3 regions of the Salipiger sp. ABN3_019 genome follow, and region 1 is predicted to be linked to each of the others. Evidence: riboswitches for the same ligand, from Rfam matches in the RefSeq annotation. Region 1 holds a riboswitch; each other region holds the start of a gene.
What was found. Region 1 has a riboswitch for cobalamin ahead of ACXAD2_RS04760 (DUF1636 family protein). Riboswitches for the same ligand answer to the same signal wherever they lie in the genome.

Region 1 (7,773 bases):
CCCGGGCCAGCACGACAACCAGAACGAAGGACAGCGATGCCCCGGCAAAGGCGCCCGCCGACATGCCGATCGCGCCACCGCCGAGCCCAAGGATGGTGACGGCCACCGCCCCGGTTCCCGCCCCTGCCGAGACCCCGAGCAGGTAGGGATCGGCCAACGCATTGCGCACCAGCGCTTGCAGAATTACGCCCGACAGCGCCAGCCCCGCACCGCAGCCCGCGGCAACCAGACTTCGCGGCAGCCGGTAGGACCAGATGATGCCGGCGTCGATCGGATCAATCTCGTGGCCTGCGCCCCATAGGTGGTTGGCAAAGACCTCTGCCACCATCGACAAAGGCAGCGGCGTCTCTCCCAGCACGGTCCCGGCGACAACCGCCAGCACCAAAGCGGCGATGCCGGCAGGTGCCCACAGGAGCAGGGGCCGCGCGACCCCCGCCGGCATCGTCAGATCGGTCATTCGAGGTCGAAACCGCTCAGCGCATCCGCCAGCGTCTCAAGCGCGCCGACATTGCGGATCGAAGGGTCCATACCATGCGCGTCGAGGATCACGATCCGACCGTTCTTCACCGCATCCATCTGGCTCGCGACGGGATCGGTGCGCAGGAACTCCAGCTTCTTCTCGATATCGTCGGCGGGGAAGCGGCGGCGGTCCATCCGGGCGGCGACGATCACCGTCGGGTTGGCACGGGCGATGGTTTCCCAGCTGACGGTGGGCCATTCCTCGTTGCTGTCGACGACGTTCTCTAGCCCGAGCGCCTGCATCATATAGGCGGGCGCGCCGCCCTGACCGGCGACATAGGGGTCGATGTCCATCTCCGCCGAGGAGAACCAGAACACCGCAGACGCATCCTCTGGCAGATCGAGGCTTTCGGCTTTCTCGATGGCCGCCGCTTCGCGCGACTTCAGATCAGTGACCAGCGCGTTGCCGCTCTCTGCGACGTCAAAGATCTGCGACAGCTCGGTGATGCCCCGATAGACGCTGTTCATCGAGTAGAGCTCGAGCCGCGTGCCATCGACACCGACCGAATTGTCCTTGCCGACGCAATCGGCGGGCAGCGTGTAGGTCGGGATGCCAAGATCGTGGAACTGCTCGCGCGTGGCGACGATGCCCTGCGGGCCGATGTGCCATTCGTATTGTTCGACGACGAGCCCGGGCTTCTTGGCGACGACGCTTTCGAAGCTCGGGTCATTGTCCGCCAGCCGCTCGATCCCGGCGTTCAGCGTTTCGAACTCGGGCAGCACCTTGGTGAACCAGACCGAGGTGCCGGTCACCTTCTCGCCGAGGCCCAGCGAGTAGAGTATCTCGGTCGCGGCCTGGCCGACCGTCACGGCGCTTTCGGGCGCGGCGTCGATGGTCAGCGCGACGCCGCAGTTTTCCAGCGTCAGCGGATAGGATGTTTGAGCATTTGCCGCCAGCGGCAGCAGGGCGACCCCGAGGGCTGCCGCAATCAAGGGTGCGCGATACATGAAGTGTCTCCAGAAGGGTGGCCGACCGAAGACAGGGAGGGGAACGCCGCGCACACGGCTGGCGGGGCGACGGAAGATTGGCTTCCCCCGCGCAAGCTGGCAATGGCCGGTGCCCCTGGGCACCGATAGACGAATTTCATAGGCACCTCCCCGGACATCCCCGTCCGGGCCGCGTTGCGTTGCGTCGGCAGGTCTCCTGACTGGCGGGTCGTTGCACCGAGCGGCCTTCCCATGGCTCTGGGCCACAGTGGCTGTGTCGCTTGGTGCTCGCCGCCTACAGTTGCGGGGGCAGTTCCGGTTCACCGTTTGGCGCGGTGGCGGATTCCCTTTTGATTCCTTTCGGAAACCGACGAAGGTTCTTTAGCGGCTCACGATCCGCTCTGGCAACTGCCTTTCGCCGCGCATCGCCGGGCGGGCGGCGCTCTGCGGCAGAGCAGAGCCGCACCCGCGGATGCGAGTCGCGCGGCAAAGCAAACGTCTGCGGCCCGTCGGCCAGACGCGGGCACAGCGCTCAGACAGGGTGTGATCAGGTGCCGGCGCGCGCCATCATACGCACCGCCAGAGCTCAGAATTCCACGCCCTTCTGCGCCTTGACGCCCTCTTTGAACGGATGCTTGAGGAGGCTCATTTCGGTGACCAGATCGGCGGCCTCAATCAGCTCGGGTTTGGCATTGCGTCCGGTCAGGCAGACATGGGTCATGGGCGGCTTGTGGGTCTGCAGAAAGTCCACAACCTCGTCGATGTCGAGATAGTCGTAGCGCAGGGCGATGTTGATCTCGTCCAGCAGCACGAATTGCACCTCGGGGTCGAGAATTTGTTTCTTGGCGATCTCCCAGCCGTTGCGGGCGGCGGCGATGTCGCGCTGGCGATCTTGGGTGTCCCAGGTAAAGCCCTCGCCCGAGACGAAGAAGCGGCACTCCTGCGCAAAGCGATTGCGCAGAAACTCGGCTTCTCCGGTCACCCAAGTGCCCTTGATGAACTGCACCACGGCGCAGGGCATACCATGCGCAATACAGCGCATGATCATCCCGAAGCCCGAGGAAGATTTGCCCTTGCCCGCCCCGGTATGGACGATGATCAGGCCCTTTTCTTCGGTTTTCGTCGCCATCATCCGCGTGCGTGCGGCTTTGATGCGCTTCATCTTTTCGTTGTGGCGTGTGTCGAGGTCATCGCTCATTGCAACGCTCCGTCGCTTGACAAGGGTCGGTTTTGGAGCGCATCTGGCATCACGCTGGTGCCCGTGTAAACGGGTGAAAAGGGAATGCGATGGCCTCGTGAGAGGCCCAAAGCAGCCGCCCCCGCGACCGTGAACGGAAAAGGGCGCTCAACTTGCCACTGGCCGCAACAGGCTGGGAAGGCAGAGCGTCCGCTGGGCTTATGTCCTTGAATTCCGTGAGCCGGGAGACCTGCCAGCCTGACTGATGAGACCGGACGGGGTGTGCCGGTGTCGGGGTGTACCCTTTTGCCGGGACTCATTCCGCCGATACCTCCGTGCGCACTGCCGATAGGGCGAGGCGAATGAATAACTGCGCGCACACGCTAAGAGTGACCGAACGAACCGAGGCCGACAGCGAGCTGTTGGTCTGCGTGAAATGCCGACCTAAGGCAAACAGCAAAACGCCCGGCGACAACGACGGGCTGCGCCCGGGGCGCCGGCTCTACGACGCGCTGCTGGCGGCGGGTGCGCCCGAGGGCGTGCGTCTGCGCGCCGTGGAATGCCTGCAGAACTGCGACGCGGGCTGTACCGCGGCGCTGCGCGGCGGTGCCGGCAAATGGACCTATGTCTACGGCAATCTCGAAAGCGCGCTGGCCGGGGTGCTTCTTGAAGGCGCGCGCGCCTATCACGCGGCGCCGGACGGGCTGATCCCATGGCGGCAGCGGCCTGACCATTTCAAACGCAACTGCGTGGCGCGCATCCCGCCTGCCGAATTCCCCGATCCGCTTGAGGAGACCGACACATGAGCGATCTTTCGAAACTGCCTGTCACCGTCATCACCGGCTTTCTCGGCGCGGGCAAGACCACGCTGATCTCGGCGCTGATGCAGAACCCCGGCGGGCGGCGGCTGGCCGTGGTGGTCAACGAGTTCGGTGACGTCGGCGTCGATGGTGAGATCCTCAAGGGCTGCGCCATCCCCGACTGCCCGGCCGAGAATATCCTTGAGCTGTCGAACGGCTGCATCTGCTGCACCGTGGCCGATGACTTCATTCCCACCATCGAGGCGCTGATGGCGCTCGAGCCGCGCCCCGACCACATTCTGATCGAGACCTCGGGTCTGGCGCTGCCGAAACCTTTGCTGAAGGCCTTCGACTGGCCCGACATCCGCTCGCGCATCACCGTCGACGGGGTGATCGCACTGGCCGATGCCGAGGCGGTGGCGGCGGGGCGGTTCGCGCCCGATGTGGCGCGGGTCGATGCGCAGCGCGCTGCCGACGACAGCCTCGACCACGAGACCCCGCTGTCGGAGGTCTTTGAGGATCAGATCGCCTGCGCCGACCTCGTGCTGCTGACCAAGCCCGACCTTGCCGGGCCGGAGGGCGTCGCCAAGGCGCGGGAGGTGATCGCCGCCGAAGCGCCGCGCCCGATCCCGGTGATCGAGGTGGCCGAAGGCGTGGTCGATCCGCGCGTCATCCTCGGTCTTGAGGCGGCGGCCGAGGACGATATGGCAGCCCGTCCCAGTCACCACGACACGCCGCATGATCACGACCATGACGACTTTGAGTTGATCGTCGTGGACCTTCCTGAGCTGGCCGATCCCGCCGCGCTGGTGGGCGCGATCGAGGGGTTGGCGCGGGATCACAACATCTTGCGCGTGAAGGGCTATGCTGCCGTCGCAGGCAAGCCGATGCGGCTGCTGATGCAGGCGGTGGGCGCGCGGGTGCGCCACCAGTTTGACCGTCCGTGGCAGCCGGGCGAGGCGCGGCAGGGCAAGCTGGTGGTCATCGCAGAACATGACGACATCCGCCGCGAGGTGATCGAGGCCGCGCTGGGGACGGCCCGCCAGCCCGCCGAATAGACCGCATAGACCCTGGGGCCCGCCATGCATGTCATCTTCCGCGAGAGCCATGGGCTCGAGGAAAGCGCCACGCCGACCGATCTGGGCCAAAGCCCGGCGGAGCTGGTGGTGCTGTCCTTCTCCGACAGCGATCTCGGGGCTTTTGCGGCGGCGTGGCATCGCGCCGAGGGTGGCCTGCCGAGCCTGCGACTGGCCAATCTCGCGGCGCTGCAGCACCCGCTGTCGGTCGACACCTATGTGGACCGCACCCTTGAAGGGGCGACGGGCATCCTGATCCGGCTGATCGGCGGCAGGTCCTACTGGTCCTACGGGCTGGCTCAGGTGCAGGCGCTGGCGCAGCGCCGCGGCATCGCGTTGGCGGTGCTGCCGGCGGACGGGCGCGAGGATACGCAACTCGATGCGATCTCCAACCTGCCGATCTCGACCCTGCGGCGACTGGCGCAGCTCTGCGACATGGGCGGGACGGCGGCGGCGCATGGCGCGCTGGCGCAGCTGGCGCTGGCGGCGGGGCTCTCTGCCGGACCGGTGCCGGGCGCGCGGGCGCTGCCGGATTGGGGGCTCTGGACGCCCGAGGCTGGCGTGCTGGCGCTGGCAGATGCGAGGGGCGCTGCCCCTCGCGCTCCTCGGAGTAGTGCTGGAAAGATGAAGGGCAGCCGGGTGCTGCTGGTGTTCTACCGCGCCTATCTGGTCGCGGCGGACATCGCTCCGGTCGAAGCGCTTTTCGCCGCCTTCCGCGCTGAAGGCGCCGAGGTGGTCGGGCTCTTTGCACTGTCGCTGAAGGCACAGGGGCTCGCCGGGGACATGCGCGCGGCGGTGCAGGCGCTGGCGCCCGACGCCATCGTCAACCTCACCGCGTTCTCGGGGCGAGGATCCGAGGGCGGATCGGTCCTCGACGTCGCCGGGGTGCCGGTGTTTCAGGCGGCGCTGGCCACGTCGACCGGCGCGGCATGGGACGCGGCGGAGCGCGGCCTTTCGCCTGCCGATCTTGCGATGCACGTTGTGCTGCCCGAAGTGGACGGTCGGCTGAGCGGCGGGGTGATCTCCTTCAAAGAGCCCGGCCCGCGCGATCCCGCGCTGCAGTTTTCGCGTATGCTGCACCGCCCGCATGACGGCCGCATCGCTGCGCTGGTGGCGCGGGTTGCGAGTTGGCTGAAGTTGGCCAGGGTGTCGGCGCCGGAGCGGCGGGTGGCGCTGGTGCTCTCGACCTATCCCGGCAAGGACTGGCAGATGGGGCATGCGGTGGGGCTCGACGCGCCCGCCTCGGCGCGCGCGATCCTGAGTGACCTGCAGGCGGCGGGCTATGATGTGCCGGAGCCGGCGGGCGATCTGCCGGAGATGTTGCGCACGCGCACTCTGCGCTGGCCCCTGCCTGAGTATCTTGCGGCGCTGCAGCGGCTTCCCGAGCGGCTGCGCACCGAACTGCGCGGCGCTTGGGGCGCGCCCGAGGATGACCCGGCGGTCCGTGACGGCGCCTTCCACTTCCCTGCGGTGACGCTGGGCCGGGCGCTTGTCGCGCTGCAGCCCGAACGTGGCCCCGTGCAGGCGCGCGCCGATGACTACCACGATCTGCAACGGGTGCCGCGCCACGCCTATGTCGCCTTCTATCTATGGCTGCAGGACCGGGTGGATGCGCTGGTGCATATCGGCGCGCATGGCACGCTGGAATGGCTTCCGGGCAAATCGGTGGCGCTGTCCGACGCCTGCTGGCCAGAGGCGCTGACGGGGGCGCTGACCGGTGCGCTGCCTGTCATCTATCCGTTCATCGTCAATGACCCGGGCGAGGCGGCGCAGGCCAAGCGGCGCATCGGCGCGGTCACCCTCGGGCACATTCCGCCGCCGCTGAAGACCAGTGGCACGCCGCTGCGGCTGGCGCGGCTCGAGGCGCTGCTGGATGAGTTCTCCAACGCCGACGGGCTCGATCCACGCCGCCGCGAGCGGTTGCAGGAAGACATCCGGCTCGAGGCCCGCAGTCTTGGGGTGGAGGATGACCTGGGCCTCGCGACCGCCGGCTGCAGCGCCGAGGCGATCACCCGCATCGACCGCTTCGTCTGCGACGTGAAGGAAAGCCAGTTCGGCGAGGGGCTGCACGTCTGGGGGCGCCCCGCGCGGCCGGGCGCGCCCTTCGACACCGCCGCCTCTGTTGCCACCGAGCGCGCGGCATTGCTGGCGGCGCTGGAGGGCAGGTGGATCGCGCCCGGCCCCTCGGGCTCTCCCTACCGCGGGCGCAGCGATGTCTTGCCGACCGGGCGCAACATCTACACCACCGATCCGCGCGCGGTGCCGACACGGGCCGCCCATGCTCAGGGCGTGCGGCTGGCTGAGGAGGTGGTGCGGCGGCACCTGCAGGACGCGGGCGATTGGCCGCGCGGGCTGGTGGTGGACCTCTGGGGCTCGGCGACCATGCGCACCGCCGGCGAGGAGTTCGCCATGGCGCTGCACCTGCTGGGCTGCCGCCCGATCTGGGATGCGGGCTCGGAGCGGGTGCGTGGCATCGAGGTGCTGCCGATCGCCGAGCTCGAGCGCCCGCGCATCGACGTGACGCTGCGCGTTTCGGGGCTGTTCCGCGATGTCTTCCCGACGCTCTCCGCGCTGTTTGCCAGCGCGGTGCGGGCGCTCGCGGCGCGCGACGAGGCGGCGGATTTCAATCCCTATGCGGGGCGCGCGGGGGCGCGGGTCTTCGGCCCGGCGCCGGGCAGCTACGGGCTGGGCCTGACCGCGGCGCTGGAAGATTACAGCGACGCAGGCCGGCAGCGCGCGGGGCAGGCCTGGCTCGCGGCCTCGGCCTGGGCGCTGGATGGCGAGGACGCGGTGCGCGACGAGGCCGGGCTGCGCGCGCGGCTCGCCGGGGCGGATGCCTTCGTACACCCGCAGGACCTGCCCGAGACCGACCTGCTGCTGGCCGCCGATTATGCCGCGCATGAGGCGGGCTTTGCCGCCGCGCAGGCGCTTACCGGCGGCAATGCGAGGCTCTACCATCTCGACACCACCGACCCGGCGCGGCCCCGCGCAAGGGCGCTGACCGAAGAGATCGCGCGGGTGGTTCAGGCGCGGGCGGGCTCGCGCGGCTGGATCGACGGCATGCGCGCCCATGGCTTCCGCGGGGCCGCCGAGATCGCGGCGACGCTCGATCACATGGCGGCTTTCGCGCATCTCGCAGGGGTTGTCGGCCCGCATCTCTTCGACCTTTATTTCGACGCGACGCTGGGCGACGAGGAGGTCGCGGCTTTCATGGCCGAGGCCAATCCCGCCGCGCTCGAGGCGCTGCGCGCGCGGTTCCTCGCGCTGCAGGGCG
Region 2 (7,773 bases), on a different contig from region 1:
TCTTCGGCGTCGCGGCCAAGGTCGCCATGCTCTTCGCCGTTGCAGGAGACGAACGCGATGCGCAGATCACCGGAGAGATCGGCCTGCACCCAGCGCTCGGAGCCCTCGAAACTGTAGTGCGGCGCGTCCTGTGGCAGCGTCAGATCATAGCGCCAAAGCTGGCGGCCCTCGCAGGCGGCCAGAGGCAGCGGGGCGACACCCATGCCGCCCGCCAGCATCTCGCCGGGCGTCTCGCCCTCGGGGCGCACCACAAGCGCGGCGACGCGCAGCGCATCTGCCTTAGCGGCACGGAAATAGAGGATCGGGCCGATCCGATCGGGGAAACTGCTCATCTGCGGGGTCCTGCTGTGTCTTGCCTTCGCTAGAGATAGGCATCCGCCGCGGAAATGCCCGTGTCCGCGCGGAAAATCGCGCGGGAAGGTCTGTCAGACCTTGGCGATGGCCTCGGCGATCGCCGCCATACGCCCGGCACCTGTGGGCAGGGTCGGCAGCAGCGCAGCGAGCAGCAGACGGGCCTTGGCAGCGCTTAGGTCCCCGGCGAGCAGTGCGCCCGCCTCCACCATTGTGACGCCGCCGCTGTCGGAGCCATAGATGGCGCGGGTGCGTCCCTCGGGGCAGCGCGAGGCGAGGATCACCGGGATGCCCGCCGCCACCAGATCGCGCGTGGCATCCGCAAAGCCCTTGGGCGCATTGCCGCGGCCAAAGGCCTCGATCACCGCGCCGCTGGCGCCATTGGCCCCGGCCCACTGCAGATAGCGCGGCGTGCTGCCGAGCCCCAGCGCCACCAGCTCGACATCAGGATCAAGCGCGGGCGTGTCGATGACAAACCGCGGGCGTGCCGGGCGGGAGTAGAGATGCACCTCGCCCTCGTCGATCTCGCCCAGCTTGCCGTGGCCGTTCGAGCGGAATGTGTCGACGCGCGAGCTGTGCACCTTGCTGACGTAGCGCGCGCCGTGGATGTCGCCCTCGAAGACGATCACCGCGCCAACGCCGGTCAGGTCGGGCGTGGCGGCGGTGAGCAGCGCGTCGCGCATGTTGCGCGGCCCGTCGGTGTCGGGCTGGCCCGCGTGGCGCTGCGCCCCGGTGAAGACCACAGGCTTGTCGGATTTGACCAGCAGGCGGGCGAGGAAGGCGCTTTCTTCCATCGTGTCGGTGCCATGGGTGACGACCACCCCATCGACACCCGGCTCGGCAAGCCGCGCGTCGATATGGCGGCAGATACTATGGACCGTCTCGAGTGTCAGCGCGTTGCTGCCCGCCGCGGGAAGGTTGTCGACGGTAACGTCGATGCCCGGCAAGGGCGCATGCAGGTTTTTCAGCAGCGCGTCGCCGGTGAGCCCGGCGGTCACGGGGCCCCCTTCGGTCTGGGCAAAAGAGGCGATGGTGCCTCCGGTCGCGACGAGAACGATATGGGGCATGCGAAACTCCTATGGCACGGGATGCGCGGACCATGAGGCCCGGCGGCGACTGCGCGGAAGGATCGGCGCAGTGCCACCCACGCGGGATCGACCATGCAGAGGTTCGGAACCTTAGGGAAGATAGCGTTTTGGGAAGATACGGGGGGAGGCGGCGACCCAAGGGAGGAGGAGAAGGGTCGCCGCCGATTTCCGGGGCTTGAGGGAGGAGGAGTAAGCCCCGGGAAATCCCGTAACGCGTTTCCGCGTCTGTGAGCAGAATGTACTAACTGTTCCAATTGCTCACAATCGCAAAAGCTGCAAGCCTGCCCTGCTCTGTGCGCATGGCAGCGAGAACGCGGCAAATCCGCTCCAGTTTCAGCGATCTGCGTTGGTCGCAGCAGTCCACCCCTCAATGATGCAAGGGCGGGCTCGGATTGCGGCGTCTGGCGCTGCGGTGGCGGATGTGGTCTCTGGACCGCAGGCATTCCGAGGCACCACCTGCGCCGCGTGTCTCATCTGCCTCATTCCACATCATCTTGCGATTTCCGATCCGCCCACCGCTAACTGTATGTTGACGGCCTATTGGTGAACTGATCTACATGTAGTTGCTTTCGGTTCATCGAGTCGGGTGACGGCCCGGCGCGGCGCTAAGAGGGAAACCGGTCTGATTCCGGTGCTGCCCTCGCAACTGTAAGCGGCGAGTGAAGGCCCTGAGAGCCACTGGGATATCCCGGGAAGGCGCGGCCGGAACCACGACCCGCAAAGCCAGGAGACCTGCCGGAAGCCGGATAGAATTTACCACGAACGGAGGGTTCGGGGCGTGATCAAACGGCGGCAGGCAAAAGTCCTGTCCGGCGGTGCGCCCTCCCCTTCACAGCTTAGGACGCAAGAGCATGATCACCGTCTACTCGAAACCGGCCTGCGTGCAGTGCACCGCAACCACCCGCGCGCTGGACGCCAAGGGCATCGATTACAACGTGATCGACCTGACCGAGGACGCCGACGCCATGGCCCGCGTCACCGAGATGGGCTATCGCCAGGCGCCCGTGGTCACCTCGGGCGAGGACCACTGGTCGGGCTTCCGCCCCGACCTGATCGCACGCATCGCCTCCTGATCATTCGAGGGGATCGGCCATGTCCGGGCTCGTCTATTTTTCTTCTGCCAGCGGCAACACCGCGCGCTTCATCTCTGGCCTTGGCCGGGCGGCGCTGCGCATCCCGGTGTCGCCGAAAGAGATGACGCCCGAGACCGCCGACCCCTTCGTGCTGATCTGCCCGACCTACGCCGATGGCGAGGGCCGGGGCGCGGTGCCGAAACAGGTGATCCGCTTTCTCAATGACCCGTCCCGCCGCGCGCTGCTGCGCGGCGTGATCGCTGGCGGCAACCGCAACTTCGGCGAGACCTTCGCCCTTGCGGGCCGCGTCATCGCGCAAAAATGCAATGTCCCCCTGCTCTATTCCTTCGAGCTGGCGGGAACGACCAAGGATTTCGCCCGCGTCAACGACGGGCTCGACGCTTTCTGGGGGACCCCATGCTTGACCGCCTGAACGAGACGCTGGATTACCACGCGCTCAACGCGATGCTGAACCTCTATGACGAGGCCGGCAACATCCGCTTTGAGGCGGACCGCATGGCCGCGCGGCAGTATTTCCTGCAGCACGTGAACCAGAACACGGTGTTCTTTCACTCGCTGACCGAGAAACTGGGCTATCTCGTCGACGAGGGCTATTACGAGGCCGAGGTGCTCGCGCAGTATGAGCAGAGCTTCCTGCAGAAGATCTGGGACGCGGCCTTTGCCAAGAAGTTCCGCTTCCCGACCTTCCTCGGCGCGTTCAAATACTACACCTCCTACACGCTGAAGACCCGCGACGGGAAACGCTTCCTCGAACGTTACGAGGACCGTGTGGTGATGGTGGCGCTGGCGCTGGCGCGCGGCGACGAAGGGCTGGCGATGTCCTTCATGGAAGAGATCCTGTCGGGCCGCTTCCAGCCCGCCACGCCGACCTTCCTCAACGCGGGCAAGAAGAGCCGGGGTGAGCTGATCTCGTGCTTCCTGCTGCGCATCGAAGACAACATGGAAAGCATCGGCCGCGCCATCAACTCGTCGCTGCAGCTGTCGAAGCGTGGCGGCGGCGTCGCCCTGATGCTGACAAACATCCGCGAGGCCGGCGCGCCGATCAAAGGCATCGAGAACCAATCCTCGGGCGTCATCCCGGTGATGAAGCTGCTCGAAGACAGCTTCTCCTACGCCAACCAGCTTGGGGCCCGTCAGGGCGCGGGCGCGGTCTATCTGAACGCGCACCACCCCGATATCCTGAAGTTCCTCGACACCAAGCGTGAAAACGCCGACGAGAAGATCCGCATCAAGACCCTCAGCCTTGGCGTGGTGATCCCCGATGTGACCTTCGAGCTCGCCAAGCGCAACGAGCCGATGTACCTCTTCTCGCCGCATGACGTGCAGAAGGTCTATGGCGTGCCCTTCTCGGAAATCTCGGTCACCGAGAAATACGAGGAGATGGTCGAGGACAAGCGCATCCGCAAGACCAAGATCAACGCCCGCGCCTTCTTCCAGACGCTGGCCGAGATCCAGTTCGAGAGCGGATATCCCTACATCATGTTCGAGGACACGGTGAACGAGATGAACCCGGTGGACGGGCGCATCACCATGTCGAACCTCTGCTCGGAAATCCTGCAGGTGGCCGAGGCGTCGGAGTTCAACGACGACCTGAGCTACTCGAAGCTGGGCACCGACATCTCGTGCAACCTCGGCTCGATGAACATCGCCAAGACGATGGACGGCCCCAACTTCGGCACCTCGATCGAGACCGCGATCCGCGCGCTGACCGCCGTGTCGGAAATGTCTGCGATCGACAGCGTGCCCTCGATCCGCCGCGGCAACGACGAGAGCCGCGCGATTGGCCTTGGCCAGATGAACCTGCATGGTTACCTCGCCCGCGAGCATGTGCACTACGGCTCGGACGAGGGGGTCGAGTTCACCTCGGTCTATTTCGCCGCCGTGGCCTATCACGCGCTGCGCGCCTCCTGCGCCATGGCGCGGGAAAAGGGCATGACCTTCAAGGGTTTCGAGAAGTCGAAATACGCCAACGGCAGCTTCTTCGAGAAATATGTGACCCGCGACTGGCTGCCGCAGAGCGAGACCGTCGCCAAACTGTTCGACGGCATCGCCCTGCCCTCGCGCGCCGACTGGGAGCAGCTGAAGGCCGACGTGATGGAGCACGGGCTGTACAACCGCAACCTGCAGGCGGTTCCGCCCACCGGCTCGATCAGCTACATCAACAACTCGACCTCCTCGATCCACCCGATCGTGTCGAAGATCGAGATCCGCAAGGAAGGCAAGATCGGTCGCGTCTACTACCCGGCCGCCTTCATGAACAACGAGAACCTCGAGTATTACCGCGACGCCTATGAGATCGGTCCGGAGAAGCTCATCGACACCTATGCCGCCGCCACCGAACACGTGGATCAGGGCCTGTCGCTGACGCTGTTCTTCCCCGCCGAGGCGACCACGCGGGACATCAACCGCGCGCAGATCTACGCGTGGAAGAAGGGGGTCAAGACGATCTACTACGTGCGCCTGCGCCAGACCGCGCTGGAGGGCACCGAGGTGCAGGGCTGCGTGTCCTGCACGCTCTGAGGCGGCCGCGGGGGCTCTGCCCCCGCACCCCCGGAGTATTTTTGGAAAGATGAAAGGGGCGCGGGGCGCTCTGGATGATAGAGGGCCGATGGCCCGCGAATGGGATGATCCGATGAAGGACAGTGTCACCTCCCCCGCCGTGCCGCGGGCGATCAACTGGAACCGGCTGCAGGACGAGAAGGACCTCGAGGTCTGGAACCGTCTGACCGTCAACTTCTGGCTGCCCGAGAAGGTGCCGCTGTCGAACGACGTGCAAAGCTGGGCGACGCTGACCGAGGCCGAGCAGCGGCTGACCATCCGGGTGTTCACCGGGCTCACCCTGCTCGACACCATCCAGAACAGTGTCGGCGCGCCGGCGATGATGCCCGATGCGCAGACCCCGCATGAAGAGTCGGTGCTGACCAACATCGCCTTCATGGAAGCGGTGCACGCGCGCAGCTACAGCTCGATCTTCTCGACGCTCTGCTCGACCCGTGAGGTCGACGAGGCCTTCCGCTGGTCGGAAGAGAACCCGCATCTGCAAGCCAAGGCGCGCGCGGTACTGGAGACCTATGCCGCGGGGAGCGATCCGCTGAAGCGCAAGGTCGCCTCGGTGTTCCTTGAGAGCTTCATGTTCTACTCGGGCTTCTACCTGCCGATGTATTGGTCGAGCCGCGCCAAGCTGACCAACACCGCCGACCTCATCCGGCTGATCATCCGCGACGAGGCGGTGCACGGCTATTACATCGGCTACAAGTTCCAGCGCGCACTGGAGCGCGAGAGCGAGGCGCGCAAGGCCGAGCTGAAGGAATACGCCTTCTCGCTGCTGTTCGAGCTTTACGACATCGAGGCGCGCTACACCGAAGAGCTGTATGACGGCATCGGGCTGACGGAAGAGGTCAAGGCCTTCCTCCACTATAACGCGAACAAAGCGCTGCAGAACCTTGGTTTCGAAGCGCTTTTCCCGCCTGAAGCTGCCGAGGTGAACCCCGCTATTCTGGCCGCGCTGAGCCCAGACAGCGAGAACCACGACTTCTTCTCGGGCTCGGGTTCGAGCTATGTGATCGGCAAGGCCGTGGCCACCGAGGATGAAGACTGGGACTTCTGACGCCAGCCTTCATTGTGAGAGATTTCCGCGCCGCGGTCAGCCCTGCTGACCGCGGCGTTTTCTTTGGCATGCAGCTGTGTACGGAATGCGCGAACGCGGTGATCACAGCGGGGAAACGCGACATCTGCATTCATGCACAGTGAGTGTGCGGGCTGGGCCCACAGGGGTGGTTTAACGCTAAACCAAACCGTCATTCGCGATGCATTGCGGCCCTCATTTTGAGGGGTTTTCCCGTCATCATGCGCAAAGTCACGTTTTCGTGTCGCCTTGTCAGAGGCTTATGATCTGTGATCATAGCGGCATTGCATCCGGGTGCGGTCATCTTGCGCGGCAAGGTGACGCAGCGTAGGGCGACAAAGTGTCGCTCTGCGTGAGCGCACGTTTGTTCCACCTAAATACCGGCAGGACACCCCTAAATGACCGATCTACCCGGATACCCGAGCCGCCGGGGCTTTCTGAAAGCCTCCGCCGCCGGTGTCGCACTCTCGGGTCTCGCCGCCTCTGCCTCTGCGCAAGAAGCCCCGGCGCCCGTCTCCCTCGATCAATACGAACGCGAATATCTCAGCGCCGATGAATGGGCCTTTGTGATGGCTGCGACAGCGCGGCTCATCCCCTCCGAAGGCGATGGCCCCGGCGCCATCGAAGCGCGTGTGCCGGTGTTTATCGACCGCCAGCTTGCCAGCGACTACGGCACCGCCGACGATTGGTACATGGACGGCCCGCATGACGCCGCCGCCGAGCCCGCGCGTGGCTGGCAGACGCCGCTGACCCCCGCCGAGGTTTATCGTCAGGCGATCCCCGCCTTTGACGCCTGGTGCCAAGAGACCCATGGCGCGGCCTTTGCCGATCTTTCGCCCGAGCAGCAGGATGTCTCGCTCACCTCGTTGCAGAACGGCGACGTCGCGCTGGCGAACGAGCTGCGCGAGTTTTGGGGTCTGCTGCTGAGCAACACCAAGGAAGGCTATTTTGCCGACCCGCAATATGGCGGCAACCAAGGCATGCAGTCCTGGGTCTACATCGGCTTCCCCGGTGCCCGCGCGGCCTATCGGGAATGGCCCGAGCGCCACAACGTGAAATACCCGCTTGGTCCGGTCTCGATCAGCGGCGAAAGGGCATAAGCATGGCACGTCAGGAAAAAAAGAAAGACGTGGTCATTGTCGGCCTCGGCTGGACCGGTTCGATCGCAGGCATCGAGCTGGCGCAGGAAGGCCTCGACATCGTCGCGCTGGAGCGCGGCCATGATCAGAGCACCGTCCCCAACTTCGAATACCCGCAGCAGATCGATGAGCTGAAATACGGCGTGCGCCTGAAGATGATGCAAAAGCCGAGCCAGCAGACCGTCACCGTGCGCCGCAACGATGGCGAACGCGCGCTGCCCTATCGCTCGCTTGGATCGTTTCTGCCCGGCAATGGCGTTGGCGGTGCGGGCACGCACTGGAACGGCCTCAACTGGCGTCCGCAAGAGGTTGAGCTGAAACTGCGCAGCCACGTGCGCGACAACTGGGGCGAGCAGATCATTCCCGAGGGGATGAACCTGCGCGACTACCCGGTCAGCTATGATGATCTCGAGCCGTTCTTCACCCAGTTCGAGAAGGTCGCGGGCATCTCTGGCTATGCCGGCAACCTCAACGGC
Region 3 (7,773 bases), on a different contig from region 1:
CTCAACCTCGACGGCGAGACCCCGATCCTCGCGCTGTTCAACGACAGCCACATGGAATATGAAGCCGACCGTGCCGAGGATGACGAGCCCTCGCTGGCCGACATGACCAAGGCGGCGATCGAGTATCTGTCGAAGAACGACAACGGCTATTACCTCGAGATTGAAGCAGGCCGCGTCGACCACGCCAACCACGCGGGCAACGCCAAGCGCACGATGATCGACGGCATGGCCTTCGCCGACGCCGTGGCCATGGCCGACGAGCTGACCGATGACGCCGACACGCTGATCATCGTCACCGCCGACCACGAGCACTCGATCGCCTTCAACGGCTACTGCGGTCGCGGCACCCCGATCGAGGGCCTGTGCTACGACGTCGCCAAGACCGGCGAGATGCACTCGGACGAGCTGGTGCTGGCCGACGATGGCAAGCCCTACACCGTGGTGGGCTACCTCAACGGTGCCGGCTCGGTGCTGGTACAGGAAGGCAACGACTACGCCGGCTCGCGCCCCGATGTGACCCAAGAAGAGGCCACCGACCTCGACTATGTGCAGCAGGCGCTGATCCCCAAGTCGTCGGAAAGCCACTCGGGTGAAGACGTCGCCGTCTACGCCAAGGGCCCTTGGGCGCATCTCTTCGACGGCACCATCGAGCAGAACGTGATCTTCCACGTGATGAACCACGCCGTCGCCGCCGAGTGACCCTGATCTGATATGCTGGGCGGGGGCGGCGCTGACCGCCCCCGCTGCCGTTCCGACCGATAGGTACCCCAATGCTGACCCGCCGCAGGCTCATCGCCTCCGCCCTCGCCACACCCTTCATTGCCACCACTGCTGCCGCCGAAGACCCGCTGAAAGTGCGCGAGCTCTATCAGGCCAAGGGCCGCGGCCTTTCTGACCTCGCCAAGACCAGCGCCGGAAAGCGCCTGACGGTCGAGGGTTTCATGGCGCCGCCGCTGAAGGCCGAGAGCCGGTTTTTCGTGCTCACCAAGATGCCCATGGCGGTCTGCCCCTTCTGCGAGACCGAGGCCGAATGGCCCAATGACATCGTCGCGGTCTACACCAAGCGCATCGTGGATGTGACGCCCTTCAACGTGAAAATCGTCACCAGCGGCGTGCTGGAGCTCGGGGCTTACAAAGACCCAGAGACCGGCTTTCTCAGCATGATGCGCCTCACCGACGCCAGCTACGGCTGAGCTGCCATGTCCCTCCCTCTCGAGATCTCCGGGCTGACCGTGCGCAGCCCCCGCGACCGTGTTCTGCTGGATGTGCCCAGCCTCTCCGCCCCGGCGGGCACGCTGATCGGCATCCGCGGCGCCTCTGGCGCTGGCAAATCCACGCTGCTTTACGCCATCGCCGGGCTGCTCGAGCGCGCCACCGGCTCCGTGCGCTGGGGCGAGACCGACCTGCTTGCGCAGAGCCCCGAGCGCCGCGCGCGCTTTCGCGCCGGGAACATCGGCATGATCTTTCAGGACTTCCTGCTGTTCGAGGAGCTTGGCGCTCTGGACAATGCCGCACTCACCGCCCTCTTCCGCCCGCGCGCCGAGCGTGCCGCCCTGCGCCAGCGCGCCGCCCAGCGCCTCGCCGCGCTCGGGCTTTCCGACACCGACCGGCGTGTCACCAGCTTCTCGGGGGGTGAGCGCCAGCGCGTCGCCATCGCCCGCGCCATGGCCGCCGAAGCGCCGGTCCTGCTGGCCGACGAGCCCACTGCCAGCCTCGACCGGCCCAATGCCGACCGGCTGATCGACGATCTGGTTGGGCTGGTCCGAACGCAGGGCACCACGCTGATCGCCGTCAGCCACGATGCGGCGCTGCTGGCGCGGATGGACCGGGTGCTGACCATCGCAGACGGACGTCTCGCACAGGACGAGGTGGCGGCATGAGGATGCTCTGGGACAGCCTGCCGGTGCTGGCGCAGGACATCGGCCTGCTGATCCTGCTGCTGGCGCCTGCGCTGCTCACTGGCCTTTTGGTACTGCGCGGCTACGCACCTTGGCCGCTGCTGCGCGGGTTCCTCAGCCGGTTCCGGACCAGCGCCGCGCTTTTCGTTCTGCTGATCGCCATTTCGGTTGGCATGGGCGTCGGGCTGCTCGCGCAGGAGCGCGGGCTGCGTCACGGCACCGCGCGGGCCGCCGACAAGTTCGACCTCATCGTCGCCGCGCCGGGCAGCGAGCTGACCGCGCTGTTCGCCTCGGTGTTCCTGCAGCCTTCGGATATGGCGCTGATCTCGGGCGCCACCTATGCCGAGATCGAGACCCACGAGCATGTGGCCATCGCCGCGCCGCTGGCCTTCGGCGACAGCTATGGCAACGCCCCCGTGGTGGGCACCACCGCCGAATTCCTGCGCCACCTGAGCGATGATCGTATCGAGGGCAGTCTCTGGCAGGATCACGCAGAAGCGGTGATCGGCGCGCTGGTGCCGCTGGAGATCGGCGCGCAGTTCACTCCGGCGCATGGGGTTGGCGACGCCGCCGATACCGAGGCGCATGGCGATGAGCACGGTCATGGCGGCGGCATCACCGTCACCGGGCGCATGGCCCCCACGGGCACGCCATGGGACCGGGCGATCCTCATCCCGGTCGAATACGTCTGGGAAATCCATGGTCTTGCGAATGGTCATTCGCCGGATCGCGACACCCAGATCGGCCCGCCCTTCGATCCCGAATATTTCCCCGGCACGCCTGCTGTGGTGATCCGCTCCGACGAGCTTTGGGCCAATTATGCCCTGCGCTCGGAGTTCACCCGCGATGGCGAGACCATGGCCTTCTTTCCCGGCGCGGTGCTGTCTGGCCTCTACCGGGTGATGGGCGACGTGCGGCAGGCGATGTCGCTGATGGCCTTGGTCACACAGGTTCTGGTCGCCGCCTCGGTCCTGCTGGGCCTCTTCATCCTCACCCGCCTGTTCCGCCGCCAGATTGCCTTGTTGCGCGCGCTTGGTGCACCGCGCCGCTTTGTCTTTGCCACGGTCTGGGCGTTCAGCGCGGCGCTGCTGCTGAGCGGTGCGGTGCTGGGGCTCGGGGTCGGCTGGGGCGCGGCCGAGCTTTTGTCGCGCGTGGTCACCGCCCGCACCGATATCGCCATCTCTGCCCCGCTGGGATGGGGCGAGCTGCATTTCCTTGCTGGCTTTGTGTCGGTGACCATGCTGCTGTCGCTGCTGCCCGCCGCGATGGTGCTGCGACAGCCGGTTGTGGACGGGCTGCGCAGCTAAGCTGATGCTCCCCAGAGGCGCGACACCAAGCCGCCCCCTTCGCGCCCTCTGACCGTTTGTGATTGTTGCGCGACGGCGAACTAGCCGCTATTCGGTGCCTGCTTCGGTTCCGGGCGGCCTGCCGCTCGGTGAATAGGGAATGCGGTGCGGGCCTTGGCCCAACTCCGCAACTGCCCCCGCAACTGTAAGCGGAGAGCGATGCCGGACCATGTCACTGCTCCCTTCGGGGGCGGGAAGACCCGGCGAAGCTGTGACCCGCGAGTCAGGAGACCTGCCGAAGCCGATCACCCAGTCCCGGCGCGGGGAGCGCTGCGGGCGACGGACCTTCCGTAGAGGTGGCATGACGCTAACCGTCTGCGGAAGGAGAAGTCCCTTCTTACGACACATAAAAAGGAAGAAGGGACAATGAAGCGACCCATTTTGTTCGGCCTGCGCGCCGCAACTGCCCTAGCGGCAGCCAGCCTGTCCGGCGCGGCCTACGCGCAGGAGGGCTATGACCTCGGCACCATCACCCTCAGCGCCAACCGCGGCGAGAGCACCGAGATCGAGCGCAGCGGCGCGACGGTTGAGGTTGTGACCAAGGAAGATCTGGAAAAGACCGGCGAGACTCGTGTCGCCGACTATCTTGCCAGCCTTCCGGGCATCAGCGTGACCACCAACGGCGGCATCGGCACCAACACCACCCTGCGCATCCGCGGTGCCAGCGGCCAGTACATCGGCGTCTACATCGACGGGATCAACGTCAACGATCCGTCGGGCACGCAGATCGAATACGACTTCGGCGCGCTGACCACCGCAGACGTCAGCCGGATCGAGGTGCTGAAAGGCTCGCAGTCGGCGCTCTACGGGTCCGAGGCCATCGCCGGTGTGATCAACATCACCACAGCGCGCCCGACGGAGCCCGGCCTCAGCCAGAACGTCGCCGCCGAATACGGCAGCTACAACACCCGCAAGCTGAGCTATAACCTCGGCTATCTGGGCGAGCGCGGCAGCTTTGCCACCACCCTGAGCCGGGTCGAGACCGATGGCTTCTCTGCCGCCGACGAGGACGATGGCAATGACGAGGCAGACGGCCACGAGTCCACACGGCTCAGCTTCTCGGGCGATTACGCGCTGACCGATACGGTCAGTCTGGGCGCATCCGGCTTCTGGCAGAAGACCGAAACCGAATACGACGAAAGCTACCCTGTCCTTGCCGATGGCACCCATGACGAGGTCTCCAAGAGCGAGCAATACGGTCTGCGCGGCTTTGCCCGCATCGACGCGGGCGCGCTGAGCCACGAACTCTCGCTCCAGTATTTCGAGAACGACCGTTCGACGTCGAGCAACGGCTACGACTACCCGTTCTATGGCCAGCGCTGGACCCTCGGCTATCAGGGACAGGCAGAGCTTTCGGCCACCACGCTGACCTTTGGCGCCGATGCCACCCGCGAGCAGTATGAGAATGACGGCGACGAGGGCGATCAGGACACCTATGGCATCTGGGCCCAGGCAAATTGGCACCTGTCGGACCAGATCGAACTGGTGACCGCCCTGCGCCACGACGATCACTCGGATTTCGGCGGCAAGACCACCGGCCGCGTCTCGCTGGCCTATCTGCCCAGCGATGATGTCACCCTGCGCGCCAGCGTCGGCACCGGCTTCCGCGCGCCTTCGCTCTACGAGCGCTACAACGCCTATGCCGGCAATCCCGATCTCGAGCCCGAGACCTCGCTCAGCTACGAGCTTGGCGCCGAGAAGCGCTTTGACGGCGGCAAGATCACGGCGACACTCTTCCGCACCGAGATCACCGACCTCATCGAGTACAACTACGACACTTGGGCGTACTCGCAGGTCGAAGGGACAAGCTGGATGCAGGGTGTCGAGCTGTCCGGGGAAACGCAGATCACCGACAGGCTTGGGCTGGCGGCAGCCTACACATGGACCGACACCGAAGACGCCGAGACCGGCGACCGTCTCACCCGCGTGCCGCTGCATGATCTTGCGCTGACGCTTGATGCGGCGTTCACCGATGACTTCAGCGGCGCCTTCCGCGTGCGGCACGTCGCCGGGGTGGAGGACACCAACAACTCCCTGCCCGACTACACCGTCGCCGATGTGAATTTCCGCTACGCGCTGAGCGGCAATGCCGAGCTTTACCTGCGGGTCGAGAACCTCTTCGACGAGGACTATCAGACCGTGACAGGCTATGGCACCTCGGACCGCGCCGCTTATTTCGGCGTCCGGGGCAGCTTCTGATGCTGCGGCGCGCGCTGCTCTGCCTTGCCCTGGCCACCGCTCCGCTCGCGGGCGCGGCGGGCGAGGCACCGGCGCGCGTCGTCTCCATGAACCTTTGCACCGACCAACTGGCGATGCTGCTGGCCGCGCCGGGTCAGTTGGTCTCTGTCTCCGATCTGGCAAGCGACCCGCACAGCTCGGCCATGGCCGAAGAGGCTCGGGCCTATCCGGCGAACCACGGGCAGGCCGAGGAGGTCTGGCTGCTGCGCCCCGATCTGGTGATCTCGGGCAGTTTCACCGCGCAGGCGGCGGTGCAAATGCTGCAGCGCCTCGGCACCGAGGTGCTGACCCTGCCGCCCGCCTATTCGCTCGATGATGTGCCGGACCGCATTCGCGCTGTCGGGGAGGCACTGGGGCGCGAGGCACGCGCCGAGGCGCTCATCGCTGAGTTTCAAACGCAGCTCGCCGCGCTGCGCGCAGAGATCGCACGCCAGCCCACCGCCGCGCTCTACTACGCCAATGGCTACACCACGGGCGACAACACGCTGGCCGGGGAAATCCTTCTGGCCGCGGGCTTCGACAATATCGCCGGTCCGGGCGGCGGCGGTCATCTGCCGCTCGAAGCTCTGGCCATGGCCGATCCCGAGGCGCTGATCACCGCGCGCCCCTACCCCGGCGCATCGCGGTCCGAGGAAATCCTCGCGCATCCGGTGCTGCGCCAGATCCGCGAGGCGCGCGCCGGACATCAGATGACCGGCAGCGACTGGATCTGCGGCACCCCACACGTGCTGCAGGCCATCGCCGACCTCACCGACTTCCGCAAGGAGATCAAATGACCCGCGCCCTCGCGCTTCTCCTGCCGCTGGTGCTGGCGCTGGCGGCTCTCTCGCTGTCGCTTGGCCCCGCCGATGCGACCCTGCCCCAGAGCCTGCACGCGCTGATCGCGGGCGGCGACGGCCCGCTGCCCATGGTGATGCGCGAGATTCGCCTGCCGCGCATGCTGCTGGCGCTGATGATCGGCGGCTCGCTGGGGCTGGCGGGGGCGGCGCTGCAGGGCTATCTGCGCAACCCGCTCGCTGAGCCGGGCCTTTTGGGCGTCTCGGCCAGCGCCGCGCTTGGCGCCGTGCTGGCGATTCAGACCGGGCTCTCCGCCGCCTTCGCGCTCGCCCTGCCGCTGAGCGCGCTGGCCGCCGCGGTGGTTGCCGTGCTGATCCTCATGCTGCTGGCCGGGCGTGGCGGCGAGACGCTGACGCTGATCCTTGCCGGGATCGCGCTGTCGGCAGTGGCCGGCGCGCTGACGCAACTGGTGCTGAACCTCTCGCCCAACCCGTTCGCCGCCAGCGAGATCGTCTTTTGGATGATGGGATCACTGGCCGACCGTTCGATGTTGCACGTCTGGCTGGCGCTGCCCTTCATGGCGGTGGGTGTGGTCCTGCTCGCCGGTGTCGGGCGCGGGCTGGACGCGCTGACCTTGGGCGAGGACGCCGCGGCCTCCATGGGCATCAACCTGCAGCGCTTGCGCCTGCGTGTGGTGCTGGGCACCGCCTGCGTCGTCGGCGCGGGCACGGCTGTCGCCGGGGCGATCGGCTTTGTCGGGCTGGTGGTGCCGCATCTGCTGCGCGGCACCGTGGGCGGACGGCCCGGCGCACTGCTCTGGGTTTCGGCGGCGGGCGGCGCGGCCATGCTGCTGGCCGCCGACATCGCGGTACGGCTGGTGGCCCCCGAGCGCGACCTGAAGCTCGGCGTGCTGACCGCCCTCGTCGGCGCGCCCTTCTTCCTGCATCTCGTCTGGCGCAGCCGCGGAGACCGCGCATGACCCTGCTGAGCCTCTCCGATCTGTCGGTCACCCTGCGCAATCGCCCGGTCTTTTCGGGGCTTTCGCTGGAGATTGCCGAGCGCGAGGTCGTCGGCCTCATCGGTCCCAACGGCGCGGGCAAGACCAGCCTGATGCGCGCCGCGCTGGGGCTGATCCCGGCGCAGGGTCAAAGCTCGCTGGCCGCACTCACCCCCCAGCAACGCGCCAAGGCCGCCGCCTGGATGCCGCAGGCGCGCGAGATCGCCTGGCCGGTGAAGGTCGAGGATCTGGTGGCTCTGGGACGCCTGCCGCATGGCGACCGCGCCAGCGCACCGGTCGAGGCGGCGATTGCCAAGATGGGCCTCGGCCCGCTGCGCAAGCGCCGCGCCACCAATCTTTCGGGCGGCGAGCAGGCCCGCGCGCTGATCGCCCGCGCGCTGGCACAGGAAACGCCGCTGCTGATGGCCGACGAGCCCACCGCAGGGCTCGACCCGGCGCATCAGATCGCCACGATGGAGGTCTTCCGCGACCTCGCCGCCGAGGGACGCGGCGTGCT

Region 2: another riboswitch for cobalamin. It lies ahead of nrdH (glutaredoxin-like protein NrdH); the one in region 1 lies ahead of ACXAD2_RS04760 (DUF1636 family protein).
Region 3: another riboswitch for cobalamin. It lies ahead of ACXAD2_RS26840 (TonB-dependent receptor plug domain-containing protein); the one in region 1 lies ahead of ACXAD2_RS04760 (DUF1636 family protein).

What each region holds. Positions count from the first base shown of each region.
Region 1 covers NZ_JBSWTP010000004.1:173,876-181,648, reverse strand. Annotated here, with positions in the region: gene ACXAD2_RS04775 (FecCD family ABC transporter permease) at 1-457, opposite strand, end outside; gene ACXAD2_RS04770 (ABC transporter substrate-binding protein) at 454-1,467, opposite strand; cobalamin riboswitch at 1,637-1,832, opposite strand; gene cobO (cob(I)yrinic acid a,c-diamide adenosyltransferase) at 2,033-2,644, opposite strand; cobalamin riboswitch at 2,683-2,895, shown strand; gene ACXAD2_RS04760 (DUF1636 family protein) at 2,986-3,429, shown strand; gene cobW (cobalamin biosynthesis protein CobW) at 3,426-4,481, shown strand; gene cobN (cobaltochelatase subunit CobN) at 4,506-7,773, shown strand, end outside.
Region 2 covers NZ_JBSWTP010000010.1:781,028-788,800, forward strand. Annotated here, with positions in the region: gene ACXAD2_RS25660 (alkaline phosphatase D family protein) at 1-332, opposite strand, end outside; gene ACXAD2_RS25665 (asparaginase) at 426-1,418, opposite strand; cobalamin riboswitch at 1,993-2,193, shown strand; gene nrdH (glutaredoxin-like protein NrdH) at 2,291-2,512, shown strand; gene nrdI (class Ib ribonucleoside-diphosphate reductase assembly flavoprotein NrdI) at 2,532-2,945, shown strand; gene nrdE (class 1b ribonucleoside-diphosphate reductase subunit alpha) at 2,930-5,053, shown strand; gene nrdF (class 1b ribonucleoside-diphosphate reductase subunit beta) at 5,166-6,140, shown strand; gene ACXAD2_RS25690 (gluconate 2-dehydrogenase subunit 3 family protein) at 6,557-7,258, shown strand; gene ACXAD2_RS25695 (GMC family oxidoreductase) at 7,261-7,773, shown strand, end outside.
Region 3 covers NZ_JBSWTP010000010.1:1,023,849-1,031,621, forward strand. Annotated here, with positions in the region: gene ACXAD2_RS26820 (alkaline phosphatase) at 1-699, shown strand, start outside; gene ACXAD2_RS26825 (hypothetical protein) at 771-1,193, shown strand; gene ACXAD2_RS26830 (ABC transporter ATP-binding protein) at 1,200-1,880, shown strand; gene ACXAD2_RS26835 (ABC transporter permease) at 1,877-3,205, shown strand; cobalamin riboswitch at 3,293-3,498, shown strand; gene ACXAD2_RS26840 (TonB-dependent receptor plug domain-containing protein) at 3,611-5,443, shown strand; gene ACXAD2_RS26845 (ABC transporter substrate-binding protein) at 5,443-6,258, shown strand; gene ACXAD2_RS26850 (FecCD family ABC transporter permease) at 6,255-7,238, shown strand; gene ACXAD2_RS26855 (ABC transporter ATP-binding protein) at 7,235-7,773, shown strand, end outside.